3 regions of the Alteromonas fortis genome follow, and region 2 is predicted to be linked to each of the others. Evidence: predicted binding sites of a transcription regulator. Region 2 holds the regulator's gene; each other region holds the start of a gene.

Region 1 (10,984 bases), 1.1 Mb from region 2:
AAAGCGATATGGTTTATTATGGGCTCGCCTTTACCTGTGATGAAAAACTGATAAAAACGCTGTTGTCCCGACATACATTGTTGACCTAGTGGTTCGTTAAACATGTTTTCGGGGCGATTTAGATAATTATTAAAAACAGGCAAAGGGGCAGGTATGAGAAGCATTGAGCGGCTTTTAATGCAGTATGGCGAAAGCCATCAAAACAAAACGAACGTTATCATTCACGCTATCGCCGTACCAAGTATTTACTTCGTTTCTATTGGCTTGCTGTGGAGTTTGCCGGTACCGGATTTTATAGCCCAGTTTGATATAACCTGGGCACACATTATTGCAGTCCCCGTGCTCTATTATTACTTCATGTTGTCTGGGCCAATAGGTGCAGCAATGACACTGCTCACCATATTATGCTTTGGCGCTGTTAATACGTTAGAGCACTTTAATATCTCAGTATGGTTATTCTCCTTAGTTTTGTTTGTCGTCATGTGGGTATTGCAGTTTATTGGACACCATATAGAAGGCAAAAAACCATCGTTCTTCGAAGATCTACGCTTCCTTTTAGTTGGTCCTGCTTGGTGGTGGGTTCACTGGCTTAAGAGAATGAACATAAGCTATTAATATAAGCGACGTTCTTTTGAAAAATGCTTAATTTCAAGAATTTGCCCTGCGACCAGAGGCATAAGGTGTACGACCAAGCCGCTTGGGTCACAGCAAGGCTGGCGTATAATCTTCATATTAGTTTTTAAATTGGTAATAATGTGAGTCGCTTTCAGCGTGTAATAGAAAGTAATGAACGGTTATTTTGGACGTTGCACAGCGCAGGCTGGGCAGGGTTTGCGATAATTTATTACATCGGTTCGTTTCTTCATGATGTAAGGCCCATTTGGGTTTTTATAATCATGCTAAACGCCTATGCAGGGTGGTTGTTAACCATTCCACTGCGCTACATTTATCGTTGGGCAAGGAAACAATCGCCGCTAAACATGATCATAATAGTGATAGTGTCGTGTTATCTAATAGCGTTATTGTGGGCAGTAGTGAAAAACATTAACTACTGGGAAATATATAAACACGGGTATCGCCCAGACGAATGGTATATGTATTTCACCAACACCATTAACTCATTGATAATGGTCGGCTGCTGGAGTGGTGTGTACTTCGGCATCAAAAACTTTCAGATGCTGCAAAAAGAAAAGCAAAATGCGCTTAAAGCCAGCACCATGGCTCACCAGGCGCACATCAAAATGCTTCGCTATCAGCTTAACCCGCATTTTCTTTTTAATACGCTGAATGCTATTTCTACCCTTATCCTTTTGAAAGAAAATGATACGGCGGAGGCTATGGTCTCGCGCTTAAGTGATTTCTTGCGCTACTCGCTAGACAATGACCCGATAAAACGCGTCCCGTTAGGTCAAGAGATAAAGGCGTTAAGACTTTATCTTGAAATAGAAAAGGTGCGTTTTGATGATAGGTTAGATGTACAGTGGGATATCGACGAAGAGTGCGAAAGTGCGCTTGTACCCAGTATGATCTTGCAGCCAATTATTGAAAATTCAATAAAGCATGCCATATCTAAGATGGAAAATGGTGGTCGTATTTCCATAACGGCACGTACGTTTGGTAATGATTTATTGATGGACGTGGCTGATAACGGCCCAGGCGCAGATATCAAAGATGGCAACCTTAGCCGTGAAAATGGTGTGGGCTTAGCCAACATAAAAGAGCGTTTGCAATCCCTTTATCATCGTAATTTTGCATTCTCTATAGAACACAATCAGCCTTCCGGTGTGCGGGTTAGAATTCGCATACCGTATGAAGTTAAGGACGTATAACATGACAAAGCAAGTGATTAAAACCATTGTAGTGGACGACGAACCTTTAGCGCGCAGAGGCCTTCGTGCAAGGTTGGAACGTCATGATGATGTACAGGTTCTTGCAGAATGTCAGAACGGTCTTGAAGCTGTGAGCAGTATTTCTCAACATCGTCCAGACTTAGTGTTTTTAGACATTCAAATGCCGGGTTTGAATGGCTTTCAAGTAATTCACAAGCTTCGTGAATTAAAGCAGCCAATTCCAATGATTGTTTTCGTAACTGCCTACGATAACTATGCGATTAAAGCTTTTGACATACACGCGCTAGACTATCTGTTAAAGCCAGCGGACGATGAGCGTCTTGGCGCCGCGTTAGATAAGGTTCGTGAATACTTCTCAACACAACATCAAGATGAGCAGTCTCAAAAGTTGGTGAGCCTAGTGGCTGAACTAACCGGTGATGATTGCGAGGAAATTCTACGTAAATTAGCTAGCGGAGAGCCGGTTGAGACGAACCCTTACCCTGATGTTTTAGCTATCAAAGATGGTTCAGAAGTAACCCGTGTAAACGTACAAGACATTCAATGGATTGATGCAGCAGGCGATTATATGTGCGTACATGCGCTTGATGGCATGCACATAATGCGTAAAACCATGAAAGAGCTTGAGCAAGAACTAAACCCACAATTTTTCGTTCGCGTGCACCGTTCTGCCATAGCTAATATTCGTTTTGTTAAAAAGCTAGTCAGTCACATCAGTGGCGAGTACCACTTAATACTCCAAAACGATACAGAACTTAAGGTAAGCCGCAGTCACCGCGATAAAGTCAAAGCGGCTATGAAAATGTAACCTAGCTCAAGTAGTAAAATGTTTAAGGCGTTGTTTAGAAATAGACAACGCCTTTTTTGTTTGTGGTTTTCAGTAACTAACTATGCGGATTGGTAAACGCTTCTTGTTTTCTAATTATAGCCTCTAACCGTCAATTCAGTTGCTGCTGTATCGCTCATTCATAAGCGTAAGCATAGCGTCAACACGTGCCTCGTTAAGAGGTTTGGTATCTTCCCACGTTTTGTTAAGGGGGACAGTAACAGGGCGTTGATTTACTTCACCTACCATAATGTTAGTAATGTCACTGCCGACTAGACTTATTGCGAATTCTCCAAGTGTCGTTGCGAGCAACCTGTCTTGGGCAACAGGTGAGCCACCACGCTGAACATGGCCTAAGGTTACCGGCCTGACGTCACTGATATCGTGGCTCTGTAATGCCTCAGTAAGGCCAGCTAAGCCATTTGGCCATACGTTTTCAGCAACGACGACGATGAAACTAACTGGTCCTTTTAACGCGCGCTGGGCTTTTATTTGGGCAACAAGTTTCTCTATTTCTTTTTCAGCAGATTCAAAAAATTCCGGTACAACCACGTAGTCGGCTGCAGAAGAGAGTGCAGCATTCAATGCTAAAAAGCCCGCGTTCCTGCCCATGACTTCTATAAGAAATATACGCTCAAATGCATCTGCAGTATCTCGAACTTTATCGATAGAACTCATCGCAGTGTCTATAGCGGTAAAATAGCCGATGGTTGAATCTGTGCCGCTAATGTCGTTATCTATCGTGCCGGGAATTCCTAAAATTTGGCCGTCCCATTCTTTCCCTAATTCCGCTGCACCTCGAAATGAGCCGTCGCCGCCAATCACAATAAGCGTATCAATTTCTGCTTTCATCAAATTGTTAGCTGCTTTTTTAATTCCTTCTTGGCGCTTAAGCTCTTTGCACCTTGCACTGTGCAAAATGGTACCGCCTTGTTGGATCAAGTTGTGGGTAGTGTCAAGCGATAGGGGAATGTACTCTTGTTGCAACAGTCCATTGTAACCATGCTTATAGCCAAGCAGCGTATAGTTAGCTTTCTGGCATGCGATAATTGCAGCACGTATACATGCATTCATACCTGGTGCGTCGCCACCAGAGGTTAAAATTGCGACACGTTTTGACACATTAAAGTCCTTCTTTTTACCAGTATTACAGTTAAGGTAACGTTAAGGTAACAAGACGTAAAGTGAACATCTGTATTGTAGAGAATTTAAATAATTTAAAATAATAAAGCAGACCGAGTAGCGAACGCTTCACCACCCACGTCTGTTTTTTAATTGAGTTTATATAAGCGAATTTGCAGCAAATGACGTAGTTAACAAAAAAGGATGAGTTATGCGTGTACTGTTAGTATTTATTTCTGTTGTGTTTCTTGCATCATGTAGTTCCAAATTGGCCTACAACAACCTGGATTGGTGGGTTTACTGGTACATGGACGACTATATTGAACTTAAAGATGAGCAAGAAGAAAAATTTGATGACTATCTTCAAAACTGGCTACGCTGGCACAAAACCTCTGAACTTAAACGTTACCAAGCTCAACTTACCGATATTAAACGTCAAATAAAAGAAGGGACCTTAGATTCAAACTCTGTCCATGAACACCTTGCAAACGCAAGAGCGCATTGGGAAAGAGTGCGTAATGAAGTTAGCCCTGAATTAGCAGAAATAGCCAAAACGCTCGATGATGAACAAGTTGTTACGCTTTTTGCCGCCCTCGAAAAAGATAACAAAGAGGAGGAAGAAGAGCGAAAAGAGGCGCTGGAAAAGTCTGAAGAAGAACGGTTAAAAGAGCGTGTCGAGCGCATTGAGGAGACCATCAGTGAACGCATAGGCAAGCTAACTAGCGAACAAAAGCAAATTGTTGACTCTTACGCGACTCAGTTCATTCCCACGGGAGGAGAGTGGTTAACCTATCGCAGAAATATACAAAATGCGGCGCGAAAATTATTTGTAACCCGTAAATTTAACGATAAATTTGAAACGGAACTGGTTGTTCTAATGCAAAACTCAGATAGCTATAAAAGCGATGTTTACAAGCAAAGCAGCGCACATAACATGACCGTTAGCGCTGCGTTAATATCTGAGCTTTTCACCACGCTAACTGACGAGCAGCGAGAAACCCTTATAGAAAGTATTGATGACCTAATTGACACTATAGAAAATTTTAGAGACTAAGTTGGTATTACAAATAGATACTAATCCAAAGTAGAATTACACAAATCAGCGCTAAACAAAGCTTGGCTCAGATGTACTAGCTCAGAGTTTATGGGCCAAGCTCGTTTATGGTTATTCGTTTGGGTTAGCTCGTTAATACAAGCTCATTTGTATTGACTCAGTGCTTATTGCCATCGTTTATCATTTTTCTGGCCCGAGCGTCCGATTGCTTAATCATATCGTCTATCAGCGACGTCTCTGGCATATTTTTCCAATACTTTTTAGGCATCTGATTTAACATCGCACCTGTTTTGATACGCGCTGGATTAAATATATTGGCGTAATAGGTCAACCAGTATTTTTCAATGCGGTCATCATCGGGTACAACGCTTGGATCGGGATTATCTTCTAGTACTAGGGTTTCGGTATCCCAATGAGCTGCACGATAGGGCGTTAATATAGACCACCGCATATTCTTAAAACGGGTTTGGAAGAAGTTGAGCTTTATCTCTAAACTGAAATGCTCTGGTTCATACCAGGCGACAAAATGCTCTTGCCCCTCTAGGTCTATTTCTCTGAACCTCAGGAAAGCACTCATTTTGTAAGCATCACGTTTTACCGCTTTCGCCATGGCGAAAAGCTGAATGACATCGTCGTCAGTTTTCATTTGTAAAAGTTGCTTATTTTCATAAACGACACGCCATAACACCCGGTAACAAAGCGCAAATCGTTTATCATCGTTATGACATAGGGCGTACTTTAAAAGCATCAGTGTAGGTTTAGGAATACTAAGCTTGCTTCGCGGCCTTTTTCTTTCGCATTGCTCATCACCACTACCGAACAGATCGTCTTGTACAGAATGTGCGCTCTGCCAAATAATATGTTCAGGGGGAATGCGCTCAGCAATGCATTCTCGCGAAGCTTCCCGCCATTCATCAAAGCCAGGTATTGAAGTAATGGTAATGGTCTTCATGTAACGCTACCTTTTAGACTACGGCTGAATTTAGCTGCATTAACAACACACTCAAGCGTTAAACAACTCAAACTGTTTAGGCTGTTTAAACTGAAGCTCGAAATTATTACTGTCGAGTAAATGGATATCAGGGAAGTAATCTCCAACGCTGATAAAAGGCTTCAATTTTTTAAGAGGTAGCCGCATTTTAGTAAGGTCAATCCAGTTGAGCTTTGTATTACGCCTTATAGATAAAATCTTTTGTACCGTTCGCGCACCAAGACCGGGAACGCGTAGCAGCATTTGTTTGTCAGCTTTGTTCAAATCAATGGGAAATAGATGACGGTTACGTAATGCCCATGAAAGTTTCGGGTCGTAGTCCATATCTAACATGTCGTCTTGCAAGATTTCATCTAGGCCAAAACCGTAAAAGCGTAAAAGCCAATCCGCTTGATACAAGCGGTGTTCTCGTATCAATGGCGCCGGTTTTAGCGGTAAAACTTCCGAAGCATCAGGGATAGGGGAAAATGCTGAGTAATACACACGTCGAAGTTTCTGATCGCTGTAGAGCTTAACGCTTGTGCCTAAAATGGTTTTATCGTTTGACCCATCGGCACCTATAATCATTTGCGTAGACTGCCCCCCAGGTGCGAACCGGGGAGGGCGTTTGCCCGAATATGTTTTGTCTACTTTATGCTCTGCAATTTTTTCTTTTAACGTATTCATCGAACCGTGAATATCGCCAAGATCTTTTTCTGGGGCATACTTGTTTAGCGAAGACTGTGTAGGCATTTCCACATTAATACTAAGTCTATCAGCATAAAGACCCGCTTCTGCTTGTAGTTCTGGCGACGCATTCGGGATAGTTTTAAGGTGAATATATCCTTTAAACCCGTGATCAAGACGTAGCGATTTTGCAATACGCACCATGCTTTCCATAGTGATATCGGGCGAACCCACAATTCCAGAACTTAAAAACAAACCCTCAATGTAATTGCGCTTATAAAAATTTAGGGTTAAATCTACCGTTTCTTTAACTGTAAAACGCGCCCGTTGAACATTGCTTGAAACTCTATTAATGCAATAATGGCAATCATAAATACAGTAGTTTGTCATAAGGATCTTAAGCAGCGAAACACACCTTCCATCTGGTGTGAAGCTATGGCATATCCCCGAGCCACCGGTAAGCGAACCTATACCGGTCTTTTCGGTTTTTCCAGCTTGTCGTTTACCTGCTGAACCACTCGCGCAAGACGCGTCGTACTTGGCCGCATCGGAAAGAATTTCAAGTTTTTGTATCAGTCTGTCATGCATCGCCGATGTTTACTTCCTTTAACCAGTCTCAGTTAAACAGCCTAGTGTTTTTAACCAAAGTATCGATATGAGCGTTTTTTGGCATAAGCTGCATGGCACTGCGTTATATCATGTATATATATACAGCACAATTGATTACGGCAGTAGAGGGGAAAGTTTTAATGTTAACCAACGCGGCTTACAACACAGATGTATAGGCTAATAGCAATGAATTACCAGCGATAGAAAAAGGTAGGGTTGCTTTGAAAAGAACTAATATGTCACTGGGTATCAAAAGCCAATATACTTAGAAAGTTCATCTCGAATATTTTCGTACTTTTCTTTGTATGGCGCTTTGAGTGTCATATCATCAATCAGCTTAAACAAACGCTTACATTCGTTTATTAACTTCATTTCCGCTTTATCTTCTTTTATGGCTATTTGAAGAAGGCATTGAAGCAGGTTAAGTGCAACACCTGTATTAACAGGTGCAAAACCTTGAGCAAGGGCAAACGAGGCTTTAGCGCGTTCAAAGTCTTGTTGCTGGTAGTGTTGAATGCCCTCACGGTTAAATTGCTGATAGCTAGCGAGGCTTTTTTGTGCGTTTTGCGCTTGTGTCTTTAACATGTAAGAACTGTTTTGGTCGAGTTCTTCACCCCTCGATGAAAGTAGAGAACTTAACTGCAGCGCGTCGTCGAACTCTCCCAGCTTATACATAACGTTAATGCTATCTGGAATGAACGCTGTAGGTACTTCTGCGTATTTATCATCAAGCTGTATTTGCGATGTATTGAGATGACGCTTTGCATCAATGAGCTTCCCATCAATCGCGCTTATCCTTGCATTTACAATATTGCCAAAAATTTCTACGTCGAACTCCCTGTCGATTTTATATAGGTGCTCATCAAACTTACCACGCTGTAATGTGAGTAAGGCTTCTTGCTGATATTTATTGCGCTGGCTTTTGTCATCAGCAGATTCAGCGACATCAAGTAAACTACGTATCATTGTGCACCAATGTAAACTTGCTTTATGTACAGTGCGTTTTGATAGGTTCCAAATTGCTTGGCTAGAGTTGGCTGCTAGTACTAAATCGTCATTTTCCCGGCCAATTTCACAAGCCTTATAATGACGAGGTAATGAAAACGGGGAAAGCTTGATAGCTTCCCTAATCGCATCTAGGGCTTTTTCACCTGCGTCCAAGGCGTGATGCGCTTGCGCAAGAATATCATGAGCATCAGCATTGAAACGGTTGCGTTTTAACGTTTTCTTGGCAATGGATATCGCTTTTTCATATTCATTCAACAGCAGATAGGTTCTACCAATTGCTATTTGTGCCCATAGCACAGGCCTACCTTCGATATATTCTTTTAGTACATCTAGAGCTTTTTGGGGTTGAGAAATACGCCAATAGAGTTCAACTAGCAGTTGTTCGCAGTGTCCTTTGTAGTGGCGAGGGTTTTCTAAAAGTGTCTCAATATGATCTATGGCACTGTTGTATTCACCTTGCTCTATAAGGTTGAACGCTTGTTGAAGAAATTGTCGTTTTTGCCACGCACGAACGATGCGAGATTTTAACTGTACTTGTGAAAAGGGTTTTATTAGAAAATCGTCTGGGCGACGTTCAATACTGCCAAGCACAACCGGTCGAGCACTATCTGCACTGATAAGAATAAATACTGAGGTTGGATTGATAAGCCTTCGCGTGCGCAACTCTTCTATAAGTTCATAGCCATTTTTGGTATCAGCACCCAAGTGTAAGTCGCAAATTACAATATCAAATTTGTGCTTTTTACACAGCGATACCGCCTGTTCAGCAGAAGACTTAGTGACGACATCAGACGCCCCCATTGAATGCATTAGCCCTTTCAAAAGAAGAAGGAAAGGACGTTGGTCCTCAACAATCAGTACTTGTTTGTTGCTAAATTGCATTTCGAATCCGTGAATAAACACACTATCAATTAGTAGAAGTATATCTAACTTTAGAAAATAAGCTTAAGAAAAACATTATCTTGCCGACAACATACGTATACAACAACAGCATTGTGTACGTATGTCGCCAGATTTAGCCTCAGCAAATGAACAAACATCAATAGACCCCAGTATTTACTGGGAGCGAAGTGGTGTACTTGCTCGGGCGTCATCGCAGGGGGCATTGTTCTCGTTATACCTTGCAATGCAGCAACATAGCGTAGCTGAACCGTTTGAAATTGAAGCGGCAACGTCAGACGCTGACACAGCGAATAGTATAGAAGCGCAACTTGCGGCGTTAAATCACTATAGACGTCCTTCACTGTCCGTCAGTGAAAATGAATGGACAGACATGCAAGTACACTCAAATTTACTCGCTACAGACTACGAAGGTGCACGCCTTTTTCTTAGTATGAAGCCTGCGCCGTTAGCTCAAACTGATGACGCGAAGCGCATCCCGGATGACGTTGTAGACAACTGCAGTCTAGCTACCCAGAAACGACTGAAAAAGCAATATGACAACGCTATAAAAGAAGATAATACGTTACTTTACGATGTTATATCTTCGCAAGGCGACGCCGATGACGGGAAATATGGGAAAGATAAGCACCAAGCTAAAACGCCAGACTTTTCTTCATTTGAAAATATCGCCTAGTTTTTAACGGTCAGTTTTGTTATATTCCGCGCCGCATTTTTGCACTGGTCTTACGCTCCAATCAGCAAAGGTTAAAATATGTCTAAATATATTGTATGCGCAATGTATAAATTTGTTGCGCTTGAAAACTTTAAAGAAATCCGCCAGCCGCTTCTAGAAACTATGGAAGCAAATGGTATAAAAGGTACGCTTCTACTTGCTCACGAAGGCATTAACGGTACAGTTTCAGGTACCCGTGAAGGTATCGACGCATTGCTCGCTTATCTGAATAGCGATGAACGTATCAATCCTATCTCTTACAAAGAATCACTTCACGACGAACAGCCGTTCTATCGCACTAAGGTGAAACTTAAAAAAGAAATCGTGACCATGGGCGTTGAAGGTATCGACCCTCGCCAAACTGTAGGCACTTACGTCAAGCCTAAAGACTGGAATGCGCTAATAAGCGACCCAGATGTAACCGTAATTGACACGCGAAACGGTTATGAAATAGAAATTGGCACTTTCAAAAACGCCATTGATCCTAAAACCGACACGTTTCGCGAATTCCCAGAATACGTAGAAAAAGAACTCGACCCGTCAAAAAACAAAAAAGTAGCCATGTTCTGTACTGGCGGCATACGCTGTGAAAAGTCGACAGCGTATTTGAAAGAGCAGGGGTTTGAAGAGGTTTACCACTTAGAAGGCGGCATTTTACAGTATCTTGAAGATGTGCCGAAAGAAGAGTCTATGTGGGAAGGCGACTGCTTTGTTTTCGATAACCGCGTTGCGGTAAACCACGACCTTGAAAAGAGTCATTACGAACAGTGTTACGCGTGTCGACTCCCTATTACTGAAGAAGATACGCAAAGCGATAAGTATGAGCCTGGCGTAAGCTGCCCTCACTGTTACGGCACGCATACCGACGATCAAATTGCTCGCTTTAGAGAGCGCGAAAAGCAGGTTCAGCTAGCGAAAGAGCGTCAGCAGGAACACGTGGGTACCGAAGCGCGTTTGACCATGGAACAAAAGCGTAAGGAAAAAGCAGAAGCTCAACGTTTACGCGCACTTAAAGCAAAAGAAAATCAGGCGTAGACAGTCAGAAAGAAGGGCGTTACACTCGTGTTTATTGCAGTTGAAATAAGGAATGCGAGTGAGCACTCAACTTTCAGAATCTAAAATTGAAGAAATTAGAAAGGACTTCAGCTTTTTCGATCGTGATGGCAATGGCCAAATCGATTTACCTGAGTTCATCGAGCTTCTAACCGTAATTTCGCCAAAGACTAAAGCTAGCCACGTACAA
Region 2 (10,984 bases):
TGTAAGCGTTGCCTGCGCGCTAGAAATTTCTCTTTGGCTCACGTGCTACCTCTTTGGCTGTGACTTTTCAGCAAGCTGACTTAAATCGTAAGGCGTGGTCTGATAGACATAATAATTCAGCCAGTTTGTAAACAATAGGCTGCCGTGCGAGCGCCACTGTACAATAGGAGACTTGGCTGGATCATCCCCTTCAAAATAATTTTTTGGCATTGCTGGGGTTTGACCCGCGGCAATATCCCGTAAGTACTCGTCTTTAAGCGTATCAGGGTCATATTCTGGATGGCCTGTTACAAACACCATTCGCTTGTCTTCTGACGCTACGATATAGGCACCCACGTCCTCAGATTCTGCCACAACGCTAAGGCCTTCGACACTGTTATACAGAGAAGTATCGATATGCCCGTAACGAGAGTGAGGGGCATGAAAAGTTGGGTCGAAGCCTCTTAAAAGCTCATTGTTCGGGTCGTTCACTTTATGTTGAAAAACTCCTGAAAACTTTTCGTCTCTAATCTTTCGAGTAATACCATAAAAGTGATACATAGCAGCGTGAGCAGCCCAGCACAGGTATAAAGTAGAGTTAACGTGCCGCTGTGCCCATTCCAATATTTTGGTCATGGTTTCCCAATACTTCACTTCTTCATAGTCGATAAGCGCTAGGGGTGCGCCAGTAACAATAAGGCCATCGTATTTTTTGTTCGCGACTGCTGAAAAGTCGTGGTAGAAGGCATCCATGTGTGATTGGGGAGTATTTTTTGGTGCTTGATTATCAATTCGAATCAAGTCTACGTTTATTTGCAGCGGCGTATTTGACAATAGGCGAAGCAACTGCACTTCCGTTTCTATCTTGTTCGGCATCAAATTAAGAATGCCGACTTCGAGAGGACGAATATCCTGATTGGCAGCCCTGTCCATGTCCATGGTAAAAATATTTTCACCTAGTAGTACATTCTGCGCGGGTAATTGCTCAGGAATACGAATTGGCATAGAGGACTCCAGTGATAAATTACAATACCTGTATTGTGTCTATAACTGGCGATATGTCAACATCTTTACGTCTAGACGTCTAAACGTTTCTTTTTTAAGACGAGCCTATCGATACAAACAACTAGCTATTTTGCTTATGCACCATCATTAACATCTCAGCTTCAGCGCGAGGAATGTCACAGGCCTCGATGATTTCTTCAACGCTGGCGCCTTGCTTAACTAAGTCTGCAGCACGCTGATATAAACGTAGTGAAGGGTCCTGCATTTTGAGTTCGCGAAGCTGATTTTCTATATCAGTTTGCTTTTCGTCTAGTTCTTGAAGGTGGCGAGTGATAACCAGAGTGCGTGCTTGCGCCTCGGTTTGTTGATTATTTGCGTTGTTAGCGAGCGCCTCAATTCGCGCAATGGCCGATGCACTATTTTGCTCGCTATCGCTTAAAGCTGTACGTAACTGCTTAATGTGCGAATACAGAATACTTACAGTAACAGCAAGCACTATGATAAAACCGCACAAGATAAGTTCAATTAAGGTAGGTGCAGCAAGCTGCCATTCCATGGACATAACCCTTGGGGAAATGGTGGCGACATAGACAATACATGCCGCCTATTCATTGTTTAGATATTGCTAAGCTCATCCCACTCTTCGTCGCTGAGCAATTTATTCAAATCGACAAGAATAAGCAATTCGCCATCACGATTGCTAACGCCTTGGATAAATTTAGCACTTTCTTCAGTACCAACGTTAGGGGCGCTGTCGATTTCTGAAGATTTTAAGTACACCACTTCGGCGACACTATCCACTAAGATACCGACAACCTGTTCGTCAGACTCTATGATCACTATACGAGTGTTGTCTGTGATTTCCGTTGGTGGTAGCCCAAAACGCGCACGGGTATCGATGACGGTTACCACGTTACCACGCAAGTTAATAATACCAAGCACATAATCAGGCGCACCGGGTACAGGGGCTATTTCGGTATAACGCAATACTTCTTGTACTTGCATTACGTTAATACCGTACGTTTCTTCACCTAAGCGATACGTCACCCATTGAAGGACTTCATCGTTACTGTCGCTAGCGTTATTATTCATTCTTTCATCGCTCATGAACCTGGCTCCCAATACTATGGCGTCTGGTCGTTACTGCCTAAGCCTTTGTTAAGCATAGATATTAATTCTTCAACGTCAATTAACGCACACATTTTTTCTTTAACCATCCCTGCTAACCAGGGACGTTTACCTGTGGACTCGCGCCATTTTACGTCATCGGTAGTCAAATTGACCGTGTTTACAAGCTTTTCGCTTGCTAGTCCCCACGCACTCTCTCCTAACATTATAAGATATCGGTAGTTGAGCGATTGTGCGAGATTTTCGTCGTATTTTTCTGGCATTACCCATTTTGCAGAGTCAACAACACTTAGTTTAGACTCTCTGTGCAACATTACACCCATAAACCAGTCAGGTTTTCCAAATAAAGGGCCAATTTTTTCAATTTGGTGGATCCCCCCTAGCGAAGTTAAGGGAACCGCAAGCGTTAGCCCTGCAACCTCAAAGAATAGCGCCTGAAAGCGGAAACCGAGAGTATCCTTTAGTGGAGTTTTTAAACTCTCAGGAACACTTACCTCACTTTCTTCTGCCTGTACAGGTACCTCAACGGATGAATGCTGCTTTTCGCTATCAATCGTCTTTAAATTTTGACTTTCAATTAACGAAGAGACCTCTTCAGCTAACGCTTCTTCTTTGTTGACGTGCGCTTCGCTATCGCTAGCCGTTGATACAAGGGCTGACTCAGCCATTTGCTGAGAGGCCTGCTCAAGCAATTTTGCCGTGCGCGCAGTGACATCTTCAGGAGTTTCAGGCTCTTTCAGAAGACTGTCTAGGTATGCCTCCATCACTTCTTCACGGGCAAATGGCGATTGCTTGCTCATGGTCTTGTTATTTCTCCAATACGGCTAACAGTTTATCGTAGGCATTTACACCTCTTGTCTTTGGATACGCAGCAGAGATAGGAAGCTGCACCAAACTAGCATCCCTAAAATGAGTATCCACCGGGATGACACCTTCCCATACACGTTCACCGTAATCACTCATTAAGCGTTTTCTCGACGCTAGTGCGGCGTTTGTTCGCTTATCGAATAAAGTAGGGATGATCAGAGTATCAAAAGACTTATCTAATGAACGCCCCATTATTTCCATAGTGCGTATCATTCTATCTAAGCCTTTAAGCGCCAAATATTCTGTCTGAGTCGGAACAATAACCTTATCGCATGCCGCTAAGGCATTAACCATTAACACGCCCAATACAGGCGGGCAGTCGATGATAGCAAAGTCGAACTCACTGGATATTTTAGCTAGTGCTTTTTTTAGCACTAAGCCCATCCCCTGCTCGCTTCCCATGGTTCGGTCTAACGTCGCCAATGCCATGGTTGCGGGTAACACATATAAATTGTCGAGTTTTGTAGGACTGAGACAGTCCATAACATTATCGGCAGTAATCTCGTTAGACTTAATAAAAATGTCGTAAACAGAATGGCTTGTCGCTTCTGCATCAATACCAAAATAGTAACTAAGCGATGCGTGGGGATCGGTATCTATCATGAGCACTCGCTTGCCCTTTTGAGCTAGCAAGCCGCCAAGGCTTACGGTTGTGGTAGTTTTACCTACCCCGCCTTTTTGATTTGCCACAGTCCACACTTTCATAATCACTGTTCCATTACTGTTCAAACTGCTATCGCATTTCGGTTTGAACGCAACTGCTTATATCATCGATATTAATATTTTTACTCGATATATTAGCCACAGCGACAGCTTGAGGCATACCGTAAACCACACAGGAGTCTTGGTCTTGCGCCCAAATAGTCGCGCCCTTATCCTTGAGTATTCGACAGCCCTCTCGACCGTCTGCCCCCATACCCGTTAAGATGATTCCCAGCACGTCGCCACCATAAACTTTAGCCAACGAGCTAAAGGTTAGATCTACGCTTGGCTTATAATTCACCTTATCAGACTGGCTTGCATCAACGATGGAAATTCGCTTATTGCTACCGATAGATTCGAGCAACATTTGCTTTCCCCCCGGGGCAAGATAAGCGTGCCCAGGTGCTAAAACATCGCCATGCTCTGCTTCTTTCACTTTAATTTTACAGTTACTATCTAAACGCTGTGCAAATGCAGTAGTGAAAGTTCCAGGCATATGCTGCACAAGTAAAATAGGATGAGGAAAATCTGCAGGTAGTGGAGAAAGCACTTTTTGAAGTGCAACAGGTCCACCTGTGGACGCCCCAATAGCTAAACATCTGTACTGCTTACCCGTTGCCCTGACTGAGGAAACGGTAGGCTGCTTGTCGGCGCCTTTATGGCCTGAAAGTAAACCCGATGTTTTGAAAAAAGCCTGTTTGGGCGCATTATCAGGAAGTTTTCTGGTCTCCGCTGTGCGAAGAGATGGGCGCTTCAAGCCCAATCCTCTTCGCGCTATCAACCTAACTTTAGTACAAAGCAGTCGCGAAGCATCTTTTCTATCTTGGGCAATGTCTTCGAATTTTTTGGGTAAAAAATCTAGCGCGCCTGCCTCTAACGCATCAAGCGTTGCCTGAGCGCCATGATGCGTCAATGAAGAAAACATCAAAATAGGCGTAGGGCGTTTATCCATAATAGCCTTTACCGCCGAAATACCGTCCATAACAGGCATTTCAACGTCCATGGTTATTACATCGGGTTTTAGTGCTTCTGTTTTATCCAGTGCATCACGCCCGTTTCTCGCTTCCCCAACAACTTCAAGTTCTCTATCACCATCGAGTATTTCTCTTACTCGACGGCGATAAAAGGTCGAGTCGTCCACGACTAGGACTTTAAAGACCATGGATTATCATTCCTGTTAATTCATCGCCTTACTTAATGGGTTTACGCGCGTACCGTTTTAGCAGGCTCGGAATATCTAAAATTAATGCAATACCACCGTCTGAGGTAATTGTAGCTCCCGCCATACCAGGCGTTCCTTGCAACAATGCATCCAGCGGTTTGATAACCACTTCTTCCTGGCCTATTAGCGCGTCTACGACAAACCCGACTTGCTGTGTACCAATTTGCACTACAACAACATGCCCCTTTTCTTTATTTATATTTTTAGGGCCTCGGATTAACCATTCGCCAAGGAAAAACAGAGGGATTGCTTTTGAACGAACTATCATTGTTAATTGGCCATCCACCGTATTGGTCTTCTTGATGTCCATATTTATTATTTCGTTCACCGCACCTAATGGTAACGCAAAGGTCTGTTTTCCTACAACAATCATTAACGTAGGTAGAATCGCGAGCGTTAACGGCACCTTGATATCTAATCGTGTACCTTTTCCTAACTGCGAGTCAATATTGATGGTACCGTTGAGCTGGTTAATTTTGGTTTTAACCACGTCCATGCCCACACCACGACCTGAAATATCGCTGATTTCGGTTTTAGTAGAAAAGCCAGGTGCAAAGATAAGGTTGAACGCTTCAACATCAGACATGCGTGCTGCTGCATCTACATCCAATACGCCACGGCTAATTGCGATCTCTTTTAGCTTCTCGGCGTCCATACCTTTACCGTCGTCTTCGATAGTAAGAAGAATATGGTCGCCTTCTTGAGATGCTGATAGCTGAACTGTACCCATGCGAGGCTTACCTGCCGCAGCACGATCATCCGGCATTTCTATCCCGTGGTCGACAGAGTTTCTCACCAAATGCACTAGCGGGTCGGCCAATGCTTCAACCAAGTTTTTATCTAAGTCTGTCTCTTCACCTACAAGCTCTAAGGTAATTTCTTTCTTTAAGCTTCTAGCTAGGTCACGTACAACGCGAGGAAAACGGCCAAACACTTTCTTGATAGGCTGCATGCGGGTTTTCATTACCGCACCTTGCAAGTCTCCCGTCACTACATCTAGGTTAGCAATGGCCTTTGACATGCTCTCGTCGTTGCTGTTGATCCCCAAACTTATCAGTCGGTTTCTAACGAGTACGAGTTCACCGACCATATTCATAATTTGGTCTAAACGCTTTGTGTCTACACGTACCGTTGTCTCAGCAGGTGGTGGAGCAGGAGCCCCTTTTTTATCATCTTTCTTGGAAGGCGCTTTAGGTGCAGCTGCTTTACTCGTTTTAGCTGGGCTTGCTGCACTAGGTGCGGGCTTCGCCTTAGGCGCAGCCGGGGCACTCGCCGCTTGCTTTGCTTTTTGAACAGCCTCGGTAGCCGCTTTGTCTACAGGAGGTTCAGGTGCTGCTGGAGCAGAGCTTTGTTTAGTTGGCCCTTGACCTGAGCCGTGAAGCTGATCAAGCAGAGCTTCAAATTCATCGTCGGTAATTTCTTCATCACCGGCACTACTTGCCGGAGCAGCTGCTGATGCTGGTTCTGCAGCACTTTTTTCGTCTCCACCAAACTGACCTTTTCCGTGCAGATCATCTAACAGTGCTTCGAACTCTTCATCAGTAATGTCATCACTGTCAGTGCTCGCCGCTGGTGCTGACGTTTGCGCAGGCTCCGTTTTGGCGGGTTTTGTATTGGTTGATGCAGCTTGTCCTGGAGCACCACCTCCATGAAGCTCATCAAGAAGAGCCTCAAACTCATCTTCGGTAATTTCTTCTATACCACCGCTACTTTCACTGGTATCTGACGCTGCTGGCACTGGTTCATCTATAACTAGTTCCGGCTCTTCTGCAACGACCTCGGGCTCAGCCGCGACAACTTCTGGCTCGGCGGCAGGCGCACTTGCATTGTCGAAAATGTTTTCATCTGGAGATTCTGGGCGACTGAGTTTGTGTAACAGGTCGACGAGGTGTGCATCTGCCGGCTCTAGCGGCTCTTGTGCTTTTACTCGTTCAAACATTTCAACTACCACATCAGTGGCTTGCAAAATGATATCCATTAACTCAGGCGTTAGCGTTCGTTGGCCATTGCGCATAACGTCAAAGACGTTTTCAGCACCGTGACAAATTTCAACTAACTCAGTAAGAGAAAGGAAGCCCGCTCCCCCTTTTACTGTGTGATAGCCGCGAAAAATTGCGTTAAGCAAGTCCGCGTCTTCAGGATTGTTCTCAAGATCAACGAGCTGTTCTTGTAATTGTTCAAGTATCTCTCCAGCTTCCACTAGAAAGTCCTGTAATATTTCCTCGTCAACATCAAACGACATGCACCCGCTCCCCTAAAAACCTAAGCTAGACAGAAGATCATCTACATCATCTTGACCTGAAACGACGTCATCTCGTTTGTCAGCATCAATAATTGGGCCTTCTGCCTCTACACCATCAACCTTATCGGCCTTAACGCTGGAAGGTTTAGTTTGTTCTGCACCGTCCCGTTCGCCAAACATAGTAAGCATGTTTACAAGGCTATCTTCGACTTCTTTAACCAAGTCGATAACGCGACGAATAACCTGTCCAGTCAAGTCTTGATAACCTTGTGCCATCAAAACTTCAGTAAGTAACTGTGTAAGTTTAGCCGACTGATTCGAACCGTCTTCCAACAATTCGTCTAAGTCTGCACATAAAACCTTAAACTCACCCAACTCGATTTGGCGGTTCATCAGCTTTTTCCACTCTGGCATAACCTTTTCGATTCGCTCTGCGAGCAGTTCAGCGATGGGCATACTCGCCTCTACGGCATCCATAGTAGTATTAGCAGCTTTCTCGGTTTCTTCAATTACGTAGGTAAGGCGGGACTGAGCATCAGGGATATCGTCTGTAGCTAAATTTTTGATGCGGTCGTCTATTTGAAAGTTGTTTAATGCGTCGTGGAGTTGACGCGTCAACTTGCCTACTTCAGCGAATAGCTCAACGTTTTCTTTCATTGAGACGGCTTCAAGTAGTGCATTAGCTGAAGTCTTGTCACCTTCTTCAAGAAAAGTGACAAGCTGCTTTGCTTCTTCTAACGATATTGGAACGTTTACATTCGTTGACATCCAGTAAACCTCATTTATCTGGTGAGCGTCTGGATCAACCTAAACGTTCGAATATTTTATCTAATTTTTCTTTAAGCGTTGCCGCGGTAAAAGGTTTAACAACGTAACCATTCACACCCGCTTGGGCGGCGGCAACGATCTGTTCCTTCTTCGCTTCGGCGGTCACCATAAGTACTGGCAGATGCTTAAGTTTGTCATCGGCTCTAATTGCTCGGAGCAGATCTATACCCTGCATACCAGGCATGTTCCAATCAGTAACAACAAAGTCGAAATCGCCTTGTTGTAACATAGGTAATGCGGTGCTTCCGTCATCCGCTTCCTGGATATTGGCAAAACCCAAATCTTTAAGCAGGTTTTTGATGATTCGTCTCATGGTTGAAAAGTCATCGACCACGAGAATTTTCATGCTTTTGTCCAAAATAGCCTCCACTGAGGGGTTAATTGTTTTTAATTTCTATTCTTCGTCAGCTTGCCACGACTTCATTCGTGATTTGAGTTTTAACATGGCTTGACTATGAATTTGACTGACTCTCGACTCACTTACGTCGAGAACCTCGCCTATTTCTCTTAAGTTTAGTTCTTCATCATAGTAAAGTGAAAGAACAATCGCTTCTCGCTCGGGTAATGTCGTTATTGCATGGGCCAGCGCTTTTTGAAATGCGCCCTGCATTAAATCTTCTAACGGTGCATCACTGCCTCGACTTTGCTCGGTAGTGATTACATCTTCCGACACACCTAAATCTTCAATGCCCACCAGCTTCCCGGCATTTACTTCATTGAGCATCTGGTGATAATCCTGCAAGCTCACATTAAGCTTGTCAGCAATATCGGAATCTCGTGCGTCGCGCCCAGTTTCACTTTCTACCTGAGATATCGCTTCTGTTATTGCGCGACCATTTCGGTGAACAGAACGTGGCGTCCAATCACCTTTGCGTATTTCATCCAGCATGGCACCGCGAATGCGGATACCTGCGAAGGTTTCGAAGCTTGCGCCTTTTGACCCATCAAAGTTTCGAGCGGCCTCTAACAAACCAATCATTCCTGATTGGATAAGGTCATCAACAAGAACACTCGCAGGCAGGCGCGCCATCAAATGGTGCGCAATACGCTTAACCAGAGGCGCATGTCTTTCGACTAACTGCGATTTATCTGTTTGCTGTTGATAAGCGGCTGCCTTGCTGTTCAACGTTGACTTCCTACGGCTTTTTCTGCAACTAATTGTTCAATGAAAAATTCTAAGTGACCTCCAGGCTGCGCCGGAATAGGCCAAGTAAGCGCCCTGTTTGCTAGCTTAGTTATCGCTACGGCTGCAGGAGAGCCCGGAAAAGCATCTACAATAGCTGTTTGCTTACGCACTGCTTTGCGAATATTTTCGTCAAATGGCACCGTCGCCACTAATTCTAGTGCAACATCAAGAAAACGCCCTGTCACTTTACTTAATTTGCTAAATAATTCCTGACCTTCTCGCACATCGCGAACCATATTGGCCACAACTTTAAAGCGAAAAACACCGTGCTCACGGTTAAGGATTTTTATCAGCGCATACGCATCAGTTAGTGATGTTGGCTCATCGCAAACCACCACCATGATATCTTGGGAGGCTTTAGAAAAGCTTAATACCATATCTGAAATGCCAGCAGCGGTGTCGACTATTAATACGTCTATTTGAGAACGCAGCTCGCTAAACGCTCTTATTAAGCCAGCGTGCTGTGTGGGTGAGAGTTCCGCCATTGACTGCGTACCAGATGTGGCGGGAGCAATCTTAATACCGTGTGGGCCGGTTACTAAAACCTCGTCCAACGTGCACTCGCCAGAGAGTACGTGAGATAAGTTTTTCTCAACTCGCAGGCCTAACATCACATCTACGTTTGCAAGACCAAGGTCCGCGTCAAGAACCATTACCCGCTTACCCTGCTTCGCCATGGCGATAGCAGTGTTAAGTGTAATGTTTGTTTTACCTACGCCACCTTTACCACCAGTGACGGCGATTACTTTGATTAACCGTGATTGCTTCATTTTTCTTAAGCTACTCGCTTGATCGTCAATCATACTGCTTATGCTGTTTTAATTGCGTTGTTACCACTAGTATGATTCAAACCGTACTTTTTATAAAGCTTTGCAGCAGCGGAAACCAAAGATTTCGCTTCTGCAATCTTAATGTCTTCAGGCACTTTTTGACCATCGGTGACATAACTAACCGGTAGTTGATATTCAACCGCTGCACTAAGTACCTCTCCTAAAGAGTAGCACTCATCTAACTTTGTGAAAATACAGCCACTTAGTTCAATATCGTCATAGGCTTGAATGATTCTCTGCAAAGCCGGATATTGCGTATTGGCTTGCGCTACCAAATATTTTTTAACTTTTGGCATTTGGCCATTGTCGAACTGCTTAATTTGCTTAATTAATCGACTATCACGCTGACTAAAACCTGCTGTATCAATCAATACTAGTCGCTTATGACGAAGTTGGAACAATAAATCTGCAAGTTCTTCACTAGTTTGCGCTTTTCGCACAGTACAGCCAATAATTTTTCCGTATGTCGCTAGTTGCTCATAGGCTGCAATTCTATACGTATCAATAGTAATCATAGCCACCGATTCTGCACCATATTTCTGCGCGTAGCGGGCGGCCAACTTTGCAACTGTGGTTGTTTTACCTGTACCAGTAGGCCCAACTAATGCAACAGCACCTTGTGAGCTAAGTATATCGTTTCCGGTAACATTTATGCGATTAGCCAATAGGTTAAGAAGATATACCCACGCGTCACGTTCGTTGTAATGAGCCGGTGTATAGCTAATCAGTTGTGTTGCTAGTGCACTACTCAGCCCCATATCGGTTAATCGCGTGACCAGATATTGATGAACAGGTTTTTGACGCTTGTTCTTCGCTTCCATTAAGTCAGCAACTTGATACTGCAATACGTCGCGAAGTGAAGCTAACTCTTCTTTGATTTGAGCTAGTTCAGCTGACTGGGATACAGGTGTTTCACCCATACTTGACGCCTGGTGCTCAGGAAAAGTCTCTTGCTCGACAACATCTTGAGCTGGCGATTGTGTTCCAAGGTCGTC
Region 3 (10,984 bases), 390 kb from region 2:
ACAACACGTTAGATACTGCGCCAACCGCAACGCGATTCCACATTGCGCCAACGCTTGCTGTACCGGTTCGCGCGGCGTGGGGTGAAGTCGTTGCCGAAACCACAGTTTTTCAAACTGTATATCAGCAAGACAATGTGGAAGGAACCGATTTAGAAGAAGATGTAGAGCGTACCCTTGGTCAGGCTCGTCTTTACGGTGCACTATACTTCGAAAGAGATACATCTTGGTTTAGTGACGATATGTCGATGACCCTTGAACCTAAAATTCAGTATCTTTACACGTCTTATGAAGATCAAACTGCCATCGGCTTTTATGACTCAACACCGCTGTTGACCGATGTTGAAGGCTTGTTTCGAGGCCAAGAGTTTACTGGCCTTGATAGAATTAGCGACAACAACCAGATTACCCTTGGTGCTACCACACGCATGTTAGATAAAAACAATCGGGAACAATTCGTTCTTAGTGTGGGTCAGATATTCTACCTTGAAGATAACAAAGTGGTTGCGGCAACTAAAAATCAAGATCGTTCAGCCCTTGCCGCTGAGGTAGATTGGCGCTTTAACCAAAATTGGTTTTTCCATTCTGATGTGCAGGTCACCACTGATACAGACAAAGTTGACCTGAGCAGCGTGGGCATTGAATACCGTAAAGATGACGCGCGCTTTATTCAATTAAGTCATCGCTACGTTCGCGACCTTAGTGGTGAAACCATTAATCAAATTGGTGTTTCAGCAAGCTGGCCAATTTCTGAGAATTGGCAGTGGGTTGGACGTACTTATCGAGATTTAGAGCGCAATCGAAGTGTGGAAACCTACGCAGGTATTCAATATGAGTCGTGCTGCTGGGCAGTTCGACTTGTTGCTCAGCGCAGTTTGAACAACCGCTACAACGACAGTGGCGTCCAAACAACGGATGATTTTGACTCTGGTGTTTCGCTACAGTTTATCTTCAAAGGCATTGGTTCGTCGGGAACCCAAAGAAGCATGCTTGAAGACGGTATGTTTGGCTATCGCCAGCCTTATAGTTTAAATTAACCCGCAGTTGAGCGCTCAGCAGCGCTTGAAAGCAATTAACCAATAATAAAAGAGTGTGTATGAAGTTCATTATCCGTGCATTGATGTTAGGTGCCCTACTCTCGTTTAATAGCGTGGCACAAGAAGTAATGCTTGACCGCGTTGCTGTAATTGTTGACCAAGGCGTTATACTTGAGAGTGAAATTAAAGCCCTCGTACAAGACGTTAAGCGCAACGCTGAAGCTAACAACCAACAGCTACCTTCAGACCGTGCGCTTCGTACACAGGCTATTGAGCGTTTAATTACGAAGAGCCTTCAGCTACAAATGGCTGAGCGTATGGGTATTCGTATCAGTGACCCTCAACTTGAGCAAACCATTGGTAATATTGCGGCCAATCAAAATGCGACCGTTGAACAACTTCGCGCGCAATTAGCCGCTGAAGGCATTGCATACGATGACTATCGCGAAGATATTCGTGAAGAAATCATTATGGGTGAAGTACGCCGCGCAAACGTACGCCGCCGCGTTTATATCACGCCTCAAGAAATAGATACGCTGATAGAAATAATGGAGCAACAGGGTGCAACGCAGGCAGAATACCGTTTAGGTCATATCCTTATTGGCTTCCCACCTGAACCAACAGACGAAGACATTCAGGCAGCACGTGACCGCGCAGATAAAGTTATCTCACTATTAGAGTCGGGCTCTGATTTTGCTAAAATTGCCATTGCTTCATCATCGGGTAACGAAGCATTAGAAGGTGGTGATATGGGCTGGCTGAATATTAATGCTATGCCAACACTCTTCGCTGAAGCGATTCAAGATAAAGATAAAGATGCGCTTGTTGGTCCTATCCGAAGCGGCGCAGGCTTTCACATTCTAAAAGTACTAGATACTCGCGGTATTGAGAAAGTTACCGTTGAAGAAGTTAACTCGCGCCATATTCTGGTTAAGCCATCAATTATTTTAAGCGAAGAAAAAGCAAAACAGATGCTAGTGCGCTTTAAAGAAGAATTGAAAAACGGTGAGGCGGACTTTGCAGAGTTAGCAAAAGAATATTCGGAAGACCCGGGCTCGGCCCTTCGCGGTGGAGAATTAGGTTGGTCTGACCCAGGTAACTATGTACCTGAGTTTAAAGAAGCATTATCACAGCTTGAACCTGGCGAATACAGCGACCCAGTGCGCACGGTTCACGGCTGGCACTTGATTCAACTTAACGACCGTCGCATGGATGACGCAACGGATAAACGCAAAGAAGAGAAAGCTTCTCAGCTTATTTTCAATCGTAAATTTTCAGAAGAAACCGAGAACTGGTTACGTGAGATGCGTGATGCCGCTTACGTCGAAGTTGTCGAATCTTAATAATAAGTTATTCATGAGCACACCAATTAAAATAGCAATAACGCCGGGAGAACCGGCAGGTATCGGGCCAGATTTGATCATTAAACTGGCCCAGGAAACATGGCAAGCCCAGCTTGTCGTGTTTGCCGATGGCGACATGCTAAAAGCACGAGCAAGCGCCTTAGGGCTTCCGTTAACACTAATCGATTACGATGCAAATAACCCGCAGATACAAGATGCGGGTTCGTTGTTTATAAAGCAGATAGACAAAACTGCTGATGTTATCCCCGGAACGCTTGATAGTGAGAACGGGCTTTATGTAGTCGAAACCTTACGCCAAGCATGCCAGGCCAATATGGACGGTGACTTTGACGCTGTTGTAACTGGCCCGGTACATAAAGGTATCATTAACAAAGCAGGGGTGTCCTTCAGCGGACATACTGAGTTTTTCGCTTACCAGTCTAATACCATTGATGTGGTTATGCTGTTAGCTACAGAAGGTTTAAATGTAGCGCTAGCTACGACTCACATCCCTCTTGAATACGTGGCAAAAGCGATAACCCGCGAGCGCCTACACAAAGTTATCCATATTATAAACACTGACCTGAAGCTAAAGTTTGGCATCAATGAGCCCCACATTTACGTATGCGGATTAAATCCGCACGCGGGTGAAGATGGCCATATTGGTACTGAAGAAATTCACACTATTGTTCCAGCACTGAATGAATTAAGAGACGAAGGCCTTAAGATCACCGGTCCCCTGCCCGCTGACACCATATTTCAGCCTAAATACCTAGAAAATGCCGATGTTGTGCTAGCTATGTATCACGACCAAGGCTTACCCGTGCTAAAATACAAGGGTTTTGGGGCGTCAGTGAATATCACATTAGGATTACCTTTTGTTCGCACTTCAGTAGATCACGGTACTGCATTAGATTTAGCAGGTACTGGTGAAGCCGACGCCGGTAGTTTCAGAAAAGCATTGGAAAAAGCCATTGAGCTTGCACATCATCAACAATGAGTAAAACACATTTAGGCCATACGGCCAGAAAGCGATTCGGGCAGAACTTCCTACACGATGACTACGTGATAGGTAAAATTGTAGCAGCCATCGCGCCAAAAAATGAGCAAAACCTGGTAGAAATTGGGCCGGGTTTAGGCGCATTAACAGACCCTGTTTGTGAAGAAGTTGACGCATTAACGGTTATTGAACTTGACCGCGACCTTGCCAAACGACTGCGACATCACCCATTCAACGGAGAAAAACTAACCGTTATTGAACAAGACGCGATGACGATGGATTTCGGCGCACTATGCAAAGAAATGCCAGTAAAAGACAAGAAGCTTCGTGTATTTGGTAACTTGCCTTACAACATTTCAACGCCGCTAATGTTCCACCTTTTTGACCATGCTCAGTGCATTGAAGACATGCACTTTATGCTTCAAAAAGAAGTGGTTAACAGGCTAGCAGCGGGCCCTGGCTCTAAGAACTACGGCAGGCTTTCTGTTATGGCCCAGTATTATTGCCACGTGATCCCTGTTTTGAATGTTCCGCCAGGTGCCTTCAAGCCACCTCCGAAAGTAGACTCGGCTGTTGTAAAACTAGTTCCGCATCAAGCTCCACCCGTTGATGTTGAATCAGTAAACACGCTTGAGCGCGTTTGTGCACAGGCTTTTAATCAACGCCGAAAAACTATTCGTAACTCACTGAAAGACAGCTTGAGTGAGGAAGAAATCCGTGAGTTAGGGATAGATCCAACTTCTCGCGCAGAAGTGCTATCGCTTAACGACTTTGCCACTATAGCTAACGCTGTATCGGCAAAAGAGCACCAACAAGAGCAGTAAGTTCCTCTATGGATGTACTTGATATAAAGGTGCGGGTGAAAACCCGTCACCTTCCTGAGCACCTTCCCTCAGATTCCAAGCAATTTGCTTTCGCCTACCACATTACTATTGAAAACAATAGCGAGCATACCGTACAACTGCTTAGTCGCTACTGGAAGATAACCGACGCTAACGGTAAAACGTCAGAAGTAGAAGGTGATGGAGTGGTAGGAAAACAGCCTATAATGAAAGCGGGTGAACATTTTGACTATACGAGCGGCGCAGTCATTGACACACCAGTTGGCAATATGGAAGGCTATTATGTAATGGAACTAGAAAGCGGCGAGCGCTTCCGCGTTCCTATAAACGTATTTCGCCTAGCTATTCCAAGCATTCTTCATTAAGGGTTTTATGTCTAAAGGTAATACCTACGTCATTGGCGATATTCAAGGCTGTTATGACGGCCTTCGCCGCGTATTGGATAAAGTAGAATTTGACGAGACAAACGACAAGCTGTTTGCTGTCGGCGATTTGGTTGCAAGAGGAGAAGATTCGCTAAGCACATTGCGTTTTCTGAAATCTCTTGGCAGCCAATTTAGTAGTGTTTTAGGTAATCACGACCTGCACTTACTTGCTGTTGTAAACGGTATTCGCAAAGCGAAAAAGTCAGACAAATTAGAGCCACTACTTAATGCGGCAGATTTAACAGAACTTGTCGATTGGTTAAGGCAGTTCCCGCTGGCAACGAAGTTAAACGAACAATCAATAATGGTTCACGCTGGTCTTTATCCTCAATGGTCTATCGATGATTGCGTTTCACTTAGTGATGAAGTTAGCAACATCCTCAAGTCCGATGATTACGCCACTTTTCTTTCAAAGATGTACGGTAATACACCCGACAAGTGGTCAGATAAACTTGAGGAGGACGAGCGACTGCGCTTTATTGTAAATGCGTGTACGCGCATGCGGTTTGTTCATACAGATGGCACCCTCGACTTTGACAACAAGTCTCATCCTAGTACAGTTTCCAATACTGCTAATAGCACCTTAAAGCCTTGGTTTGAAGTAGAAAATACAAAGCTCACAACTAGCCAGCGAGTAATTTTCGGACACTGGGCCGCCCTATCAGGTCATACAAATAACTCACAATTTGTTGGTTTAGATACTGGCTACGTGTGGGGGCAAAGTATGACGCTGTTGAATTTAGATACCTCAGCTTTGATTAGCGTTACAGCATAAAATCATTATTGTATACACGCCTTTAGATACGAAACTTATCTGAGAAAGAACCCGCTTTTCCCGGCTTAACTGGTTGTACCAGTAATAACAATTAGACTTAAGTGCTAAATAAAATAAACATTAAGTCTTTGTAGCCGATACACTTACTTGTAAAAGTAACGATGATGTTTCGTTACCTGCTCAGCATTCAAGCAAGCGTCACTTTATAAGTGCTATATTTTGTTAGCTGAGGCGGGTAATATCGTTAGGGATAAAAATAAAAAACACTCATCCAGGAGTTCCGATGAAAATAACGGTAGCCACACGCGTAATCGGGGGATTTGTAGCGATTAGCGCACTTCTAATCGTTATAAGTGTTGTCTCACTTTATAACCTCAATTCCATAGGCTCTGCAACAGAGGAAGTAAATGACGTTGCTTTGCCCACGGTAGCAGGCAGTAATGCACTTAAAGCAAGCTTCCTAAATATGGGTCGACTTACCTTCGAAAGCTATATCGAAGAAGATTTAAGTGATCTTAAGGACAAAAGAGCGTCATTCGACTCTGCCAAAGATACCTTTGAAAACGAGTACAATAAGCTAGCGCAGGCCGTTAGTAATGAGCCAGAGCTTAGAAACACGCTAAACAGTGTTCGCGAATCTTATGATGCGTATATCACTAATGTTGAGGCTATGTACAAAAATCACCAAATGTACCTCGACTTGCGCAACAATATACAAGACAAACTAGGTGATGCTGAAGATAATGCAGACGATGCCTCTACCTACCTTCTGGATTTTTCGGACCTAGACGCGGTTCAGCGCGATCCTAACCTCAGACGTGCTGCTGAGATTGGTGGTCAACTTGAAACTTCGCTTCTTTCGCTACTTACTGTTTCTTATGAATATATCAAAACTGAAACGCTAGTTCGCTCACAGACACTTGGCAACGAAGTTGACCTTGTAGTTGAAAAAGTAGTTACCCAGCTAAGCGAAATGGTTGAAGCAGCGGGCGGTCGTGATGACTCAGGTACACTTGATGATATTAACGACTTAGTAAATGACGCCATCAATGCCATAAAAGCTAACGACGGCGTAGTGCAGCTTCATGTGGATCGTTTAGAGCGCAGAAACGATGCTGAACAAGCACTTAATGCATCAGATTCAAATATCGCACAGGGTGTTGTGGCACTTGAAAACCTGCTGAATCTTGCTGATAAGAAAGCATCTCATATAGAAAATCAGGTGAACGGTGCCATTACAACAGGTAACACCTTTGTTATTGTTGTTGTTCTCATCTCTATTGCCGTAGCAGCCTTCATTGGCTACGTAACCGTTCGTGCTATTACACGCCCGCTTTATCGCGTAAACGAACTACTTACTGTTGCTTCATCGGGTGACCTTACTCATCGCCTAGACGATTCAGCGCAAGACGAGTTTGGGCTACTAGCAAGAAACTGTAATACGCTAATTGGCAACCTGAAAGAGCTGATTACTGCCATTAACGTTCGCGCAGAGCAGTTAGCTGCGGCGTCGGAACAAACATCAGCCGTGACGGCACAAACCACACATTCAATTCAGGATCAGAAATCACAAATTGGCCAAGTCGCGACGGCGACAACAGAAATGCACTCAACGTCGCAGCTTGTTGTACAAAATGCCGAAGACACGCTTAGCCAAATTCGTCATGCTGATGCCGAAGCAGAAAATGTTCGCCAGATCTCGCTGGAAAACAAAAACACTATTGAAATCTTGTCTCGGGATGTTCAAGAAGCAGCCGACGTTATTAATAAGCTTCACCAAGATAGCGCAAGCATTGGTGGCATTCTTGACGTTATTCGCGGTGTTGCCGACCAAACTAACTTACTTGCATTGAACGCCGCTATCGAAGCTGCTCGTGCCGGTGAGCAAGGCCGAGGCTTTGCGGTCGTTGCAGATGAAGTAAGAACCCTTGCGAGTCGCACACAGGAGTCGACACAAGAAATCAACGCCATGATTGAAGTTCTTCAAGCTGGTGCTGAAAAAGCGGTGTCTGTGATGGACCAAGGTAAAGAGCAGACTGCGGCTTGTGTTGCACAAACCGAAAAAGCCACGCAGGCGCTAGATATCATTACCGATGCGGTTCACAAGGCCCATGATGTTAGCTCTCAAATTGAGCAGTCAGCCCGTGAACAAAATACCGTATCGCAAGAAATCAGTGAAAAACTTGAAACCATTGTAGGCATTGCTGAAGAGACGACAGCGGGTGCACAGCAAACCTCTGAATCTAGCCACGAAGTAGCACGTCTTGCCGAAGAGCTACAGCAGTCTATCAGGCAGTTTAAAGTATAAGCACTGCTTGCATGCTATTTATGAAAGGGGCTTACGCCCCTTTTTTGTGCCTGTTGCATAAACAGCAATTACCCTTGGGGCGGCAAAAACACTTAGCAACACTAGAATGACCATTAATCGGCTTTTTAACGTAGAAACAGTACAAATAACAAACTTTAAAAACTCTATGCTTGCTAACTTTTACCGCCTGTCACTTCTTATTGCTACTTTACTGATATCCACCATGAGCCAGTCTGAACCAACGTATTACAAAGATACAGAAACACTGCCCTACACAGTTATCAAAACACTGGCTGATGATATTGAAATCAGACATTACAACCAAGCTGTGGGCGTAATGTCTAAGGGAGCCGAAGATACAGGGGCTTTTAACCTACTTTTTAACTATATCTCTGGTGAGAACAAGACGAATAGCGACATTTCTATGACTTCGCCAGTTGAGATAGGCAAGCGTTCACAAGAAATTGCGATGACCTCACCGGTTGAAGTATCGTCAGAAACTATGATGTTTTTCTTACCCAGTAAATATGACATGCAAAGTGCACCTACCCCCACTAACGATAATGTATCTCTTGTTGCCGTGTCGGAAAGAACCGTGGCGGCTATCCGCTATTCAGGCTTTAGTAGCGATAGTGATAAAGAGGAATACACCCGTAAACTGCACAAAGTATTGGAAGAAAACAATATCGAAACGGCGGGTTCACCAAGCTACATGGGCTACGACTCTCCATTCACTCTGCCTTGGAATAAGCGCCATGAAATTATTATTCCGGTAGAAGCTCTCTAGCTACTTGTACTTACCTCAAAACAAAAACGGCCGCCTTGAGGCGACCGTTTTTTTTACGCTTTACGCAAATCTAGTCCTTATTCAAACAATGCCGAATGCAGCTTGCGAACCACGTCATCACTGTCGGTCTCGTTAACCAAAAACGATAGGTTGTGCGGATTAGCGCCAAAGCAAATCATGCGTAAGTTAAAATCAGATACCGCAGATAGAATCTTACTTGAAACCCCAATAGCCGTTTGCATGTTGTTTCCTACAACGGTGACAAGGTCGTAACCTTTTTCTACTTTAACGTCACAGATGGTTTCAAGTTCGGCAATGGTCTCTTTATTCAAACGCTGAGCTACAGAGTTCGCGGGGTTATCAAGGGTAAAAGATACCGAGATTTCTGAAGTGGTGACCAAATCGACACTCAGCTTATGCTTAGCGATGATAGCAAATACCTGCTGTAGGAAACCTTGCGCGTACATCATCTTTGGAGTTTTCACTGTCACCATTACTTGCTCTTTACGGCGAGTAATCGCACGGTACGGAGGCTCGTGCTCACAATCACGCACAATCCATGTACCGCCCTTTTCTGGCTCTTTGCTTGAACCTACAAACACTTTAATGTCTTTGCGAAGCGCAGGCTCCATAGTGGCAGGGTGTAGTACCTTGGCACCAAAAGTAGCCATTTCCGCGGCTTCTTCAAAGCTGAGCTCAGGTAACGGATGGGCAGCCGGAGTAATGCGTGGGTCAGTCGTGTACACACCCGTTACATCAGTCCAAATCTCGCACGATTCGGCATCAAGCGCTTCTGCAAGTAGTGCAGCCGTAAAATCAGAGCCACCACGACCAAGGGTTGTTGTACGGCCTTCTTCATCTGCACCAACAAAACCTTGTGTAACTACAATAGCGTCTTTGATTTCTGGCGCGAGCAGCTGCTTAGCAAGTTTTTCAATCTCTTCTATTTGAGGCGCGCCTTCACCGAATTCGCTGTCAGTACGAAGTACTTTGCGAACGTCAAAGTTCATGGTTTTCACGCCTTGCTCCGCAAGCACTGATGAGAACATCAATGATGACATTCGCTCACCCATAGAAAGCAGCTGATCTTTTAAATCATCGCGGTGAAGGATTTCTTCGTGAAATGCTAAGCTGCGCATTTCTTCTAGCAAATCGTTAAGTTTAGGCTCTACTGCATCTTTGTCATCAAGCTTATTTAGAATAGCGTGTTCTATATCCACAATGGCTTGGCAGGTTTCTTCAATTTGCTGTTGCGTCATTGGTGTATGAGCTAGGCTTACAAGGTGATTTGTTACCCCAGCTGAAGCACTCACTACCACAATGCGTGTTTTTTCATTACCGGCAACAATTCGGGCGCAGTTTTGCATTACTTCGTAATTCGCTACGCTAGTTCCACCGAACTTAGCTATCGATAAGGCATTTGTCACTATATTTAACTCCAGAATAAAACTAGCTTTTCGCTAGCAGCAACCGCGCTTTACGCGGTTAATCAATCGTTATTTGGTCGCCTACTTTTATATTATTCTCGGCAAACCACCCTTGGTTCATTTCCAACGCGTAAAGTACCTCTTTCGATGATCCGACCGACTCCAAACTATGGGGAGTGAGAGGTTTTATATCCGTTATTACGCCATTTCTGTCGATAAATGCTACGTCTAGGGGAACAAAGGTGTTTTTCATCCACATGCCCGCAAATTTGGGGCTAGAAAACTTAAAAAACATACCGCAGTCTTCGCACAAGGCTTTGCGAAACATAAGGCCCTGCGCGCGTTGCTCAAAGGTATTGGCATACTCAACTTCATAGTGCTTGCCACCTATCTCCAGTGTAATAGATTCGAAGTCCACTGAATTCAGTGACGATACAGGGTCTACCTGCGCTTTTGCACACCCTAAGGTTAATACAAGTGCAGCAACAATAAAGAAAGATTTTCCCATTAGACATTCCTTTTCGCCATAAAAAAAGCCGGTCACCACTAAGGCAACCGGCTTTGTAGTTTATACACTATTTTAAGCAACATTCAACGTTGGAATAATGCGCGCCTTAGCTTCTTCTTCCGCCTTTTTAAAGCTAGGCATTTTGTCGAAGTTTAAGTAGCGGAATACTTCTCCCGACATTGCGTTAATTTTGCTGGCGTATTCCATGTATTCCTCAGCGGTAGGAATGCGGCCCACAATTGCGCCAACCGCAGCAAGCTCTGCTGAGGTTAGATACACATTCGCTCCATCACCTAAACGGTTAGGGAAGTTTCGGGTTGATGTTGAGAGCACAGTGGCGCCCGCGTCTACCCTTGCTTGGTTACCCATACAAAGTGAACACCCCGGCATCTCGGTGCGTACGCCCACACGACCGTAAATGTTGTAGTACCCCTCTTCCATTAACTGGGCTTTGTCCATCTTAGTCGGTGGCGACATCCATAATCGGGTTGGAAGTGTTTTATTGTATTGCTCAAGCAATTTGCCGGCTGCCCGG

Evidence for each region. Region 2 encodes FliA, which starts transcription of late flagellar genes. Its sites were predicted from a motif close to CTAAAGNTNNNNNNNNNNNNGCCGATA; they were not measured.
Region 1: the regulator FliA is predicted to act here: its motif matches at 9,071-9,097, upstream of PCAR9_RS09780 (VC2046/SO_2500 family protein).
Region 3: the regulator FliA is predicted to act here: its motif matches at 5,533-5,559, upstream of PCAR9_RS03395 (HAMP domain-containing methyl-accepting chemotaxis protein).

Annotation. Positions count from the first base shown of each region.
Region 1 covers NZ_LR812090.1:2,265,148-2,276,131, forward strand. Annotated here, with positions in the region: gene PCAR9_RS09735 (PilZ domain-containing protein) at 1-89, shown strand, start outside; gene PCAR9_RS09740 (Mpo1 family 2-hydroxy fatty acid dioxygenase) at 154-615, shown strand; gene PCAR9_RS09745 (sensor histidine kinase) at 756-1,829, shown strand; gene PCAR9_RS09750 (LytR/AlgR family response regulator transcription factor) at 1,831-2,658, shown strand; gene PCAR9_RS09755 (ATP-dependent 6-phosphofructokinase) at 2,794-3,798, opposite strand; gene PCAR9_RS09760 (DUF6279 family lipoprotein) at 4,010-4,852, shown strand; gene PCAR9_RS09765 (TIGR03915 family putative DNA repair protein) at 5,010-5,804, opposite strand; gene PCAR9_RS09770 (putative DNA modification/repair radical SAM protein) at 5,856-7,097, opposite strand; gene PCAR9_RS09775 (response regulator) at 7,368-9,008, opposite strand; gene PCAR9_RS09780 (VC2046/SO_2500 family protein) at 9,130-9,702, shown strand; gene trhO (oxygen-dependent tRNA uridine(34) hydroxylase TrhO) at 9,781-10,776, shown strand; gene PCAR9_RS09790 (EF-hand domain-containing protein) at 10,829-10,984, shown strand, end outside.
Region 2 covers NZ_LR812090.1:1,147,768-1,158,751, reverse strand. Annotated here, with positions in the region: gene PCAR9_RS05040 (homocysteine S-methyltransferase family protein) at 1-42, opposite strand, end outside; gene metA (homoserine O-acetyltransferase MetA) at 46-984, opposite strand; gene PCAR9_RS05030 (DUF2802 domain-containing protein) at 1,106-1,540, opposite strand; gene PCAR9_RS05025 (chemotaxis protein CheW) at 1,600-2,091, opposite strand; gene PCAR9_RS05020 (chemotaxis protein CheW) at 2,109-2,912, opposite strand; gene PCAR9_RS05015 (ParA family protein) at 2,920-3,684, opposite strand; gene PCAR9_RS05010 (protein-glutamate methylesterase/protein-glutamine glutaminase) at 3,713-4,843, opposite strand; gene PCAR9_RS05005 (chemotaxis protein CheA) at 4,872-7,145, opposite strand; gene PCAR9_RS05000 (protein phosphatase CheZ) at 7,158-7,913, opposite strand; gene cheY (chemotaxis response regulator CheY) at 7,948-8,331, opposite strand; gene PCAR9_RS04990 (RNA polymerase sigma factor FliA) at 8,368-9,099, opposite strand; gene PCAR9_RS04985 (MinD/ParA family protein) at 9,096-9,962, opposite strand; gene flhF (flagellar biosynthesis GTPase FlhF) at 9,968-10,984, opposite strand, start outside.
Region 3 covers NZ_LR812090.1:758,189-769,172, reverse strand. Annotated here, with positions in the region: gene lptD (LPS assembly protein LptD) at 1-1,034, shown strand, start outside; gene surA (peptidylprolyl isomerase SurA) at 1,088-2,377, shown strand; gene pdxA (4-hydroxythreonine-4-phosphate dehydrogenase PdxA) at 2,391-3,377, shown strand; gene rsmA (16S rRNA (adenine(1518)-N(6)/adenine(1519)-N(6))-dimethyltransferase RsmA) at 3,374-4,201, shown strand; gene apaG (Co2+/Mg2+ efflux facilitator ApaG/CorD) at 4,210-4,584, shown strand; gene PCAR9_RS03400 (symmetrical bis(5'-nucleosyl)-tetraphosphatase) at 4,592-5,419, shown strand; gene PCAR9_RS03395 (HAMP domain-containing methyl-accepting chemotaxis protein) at 5,703-7,727, shown strand; gene PCAR9_RS03390 (SOUL family heme-binding protein) at 7,834-8,514, shown strand; gene lysC (lysine-sensitive aspartokinase 3) at 8,592-9,941, opposite strand; gene PCAR9_RS03380 (DUF192 domain-containing protein) at 10,000-10,449, opposite strand; gene acnB (bifunctional aconitate hydratase 2/2-methylisocitrate dehydratase) at 10,522-10,984, opposite strand, start outside.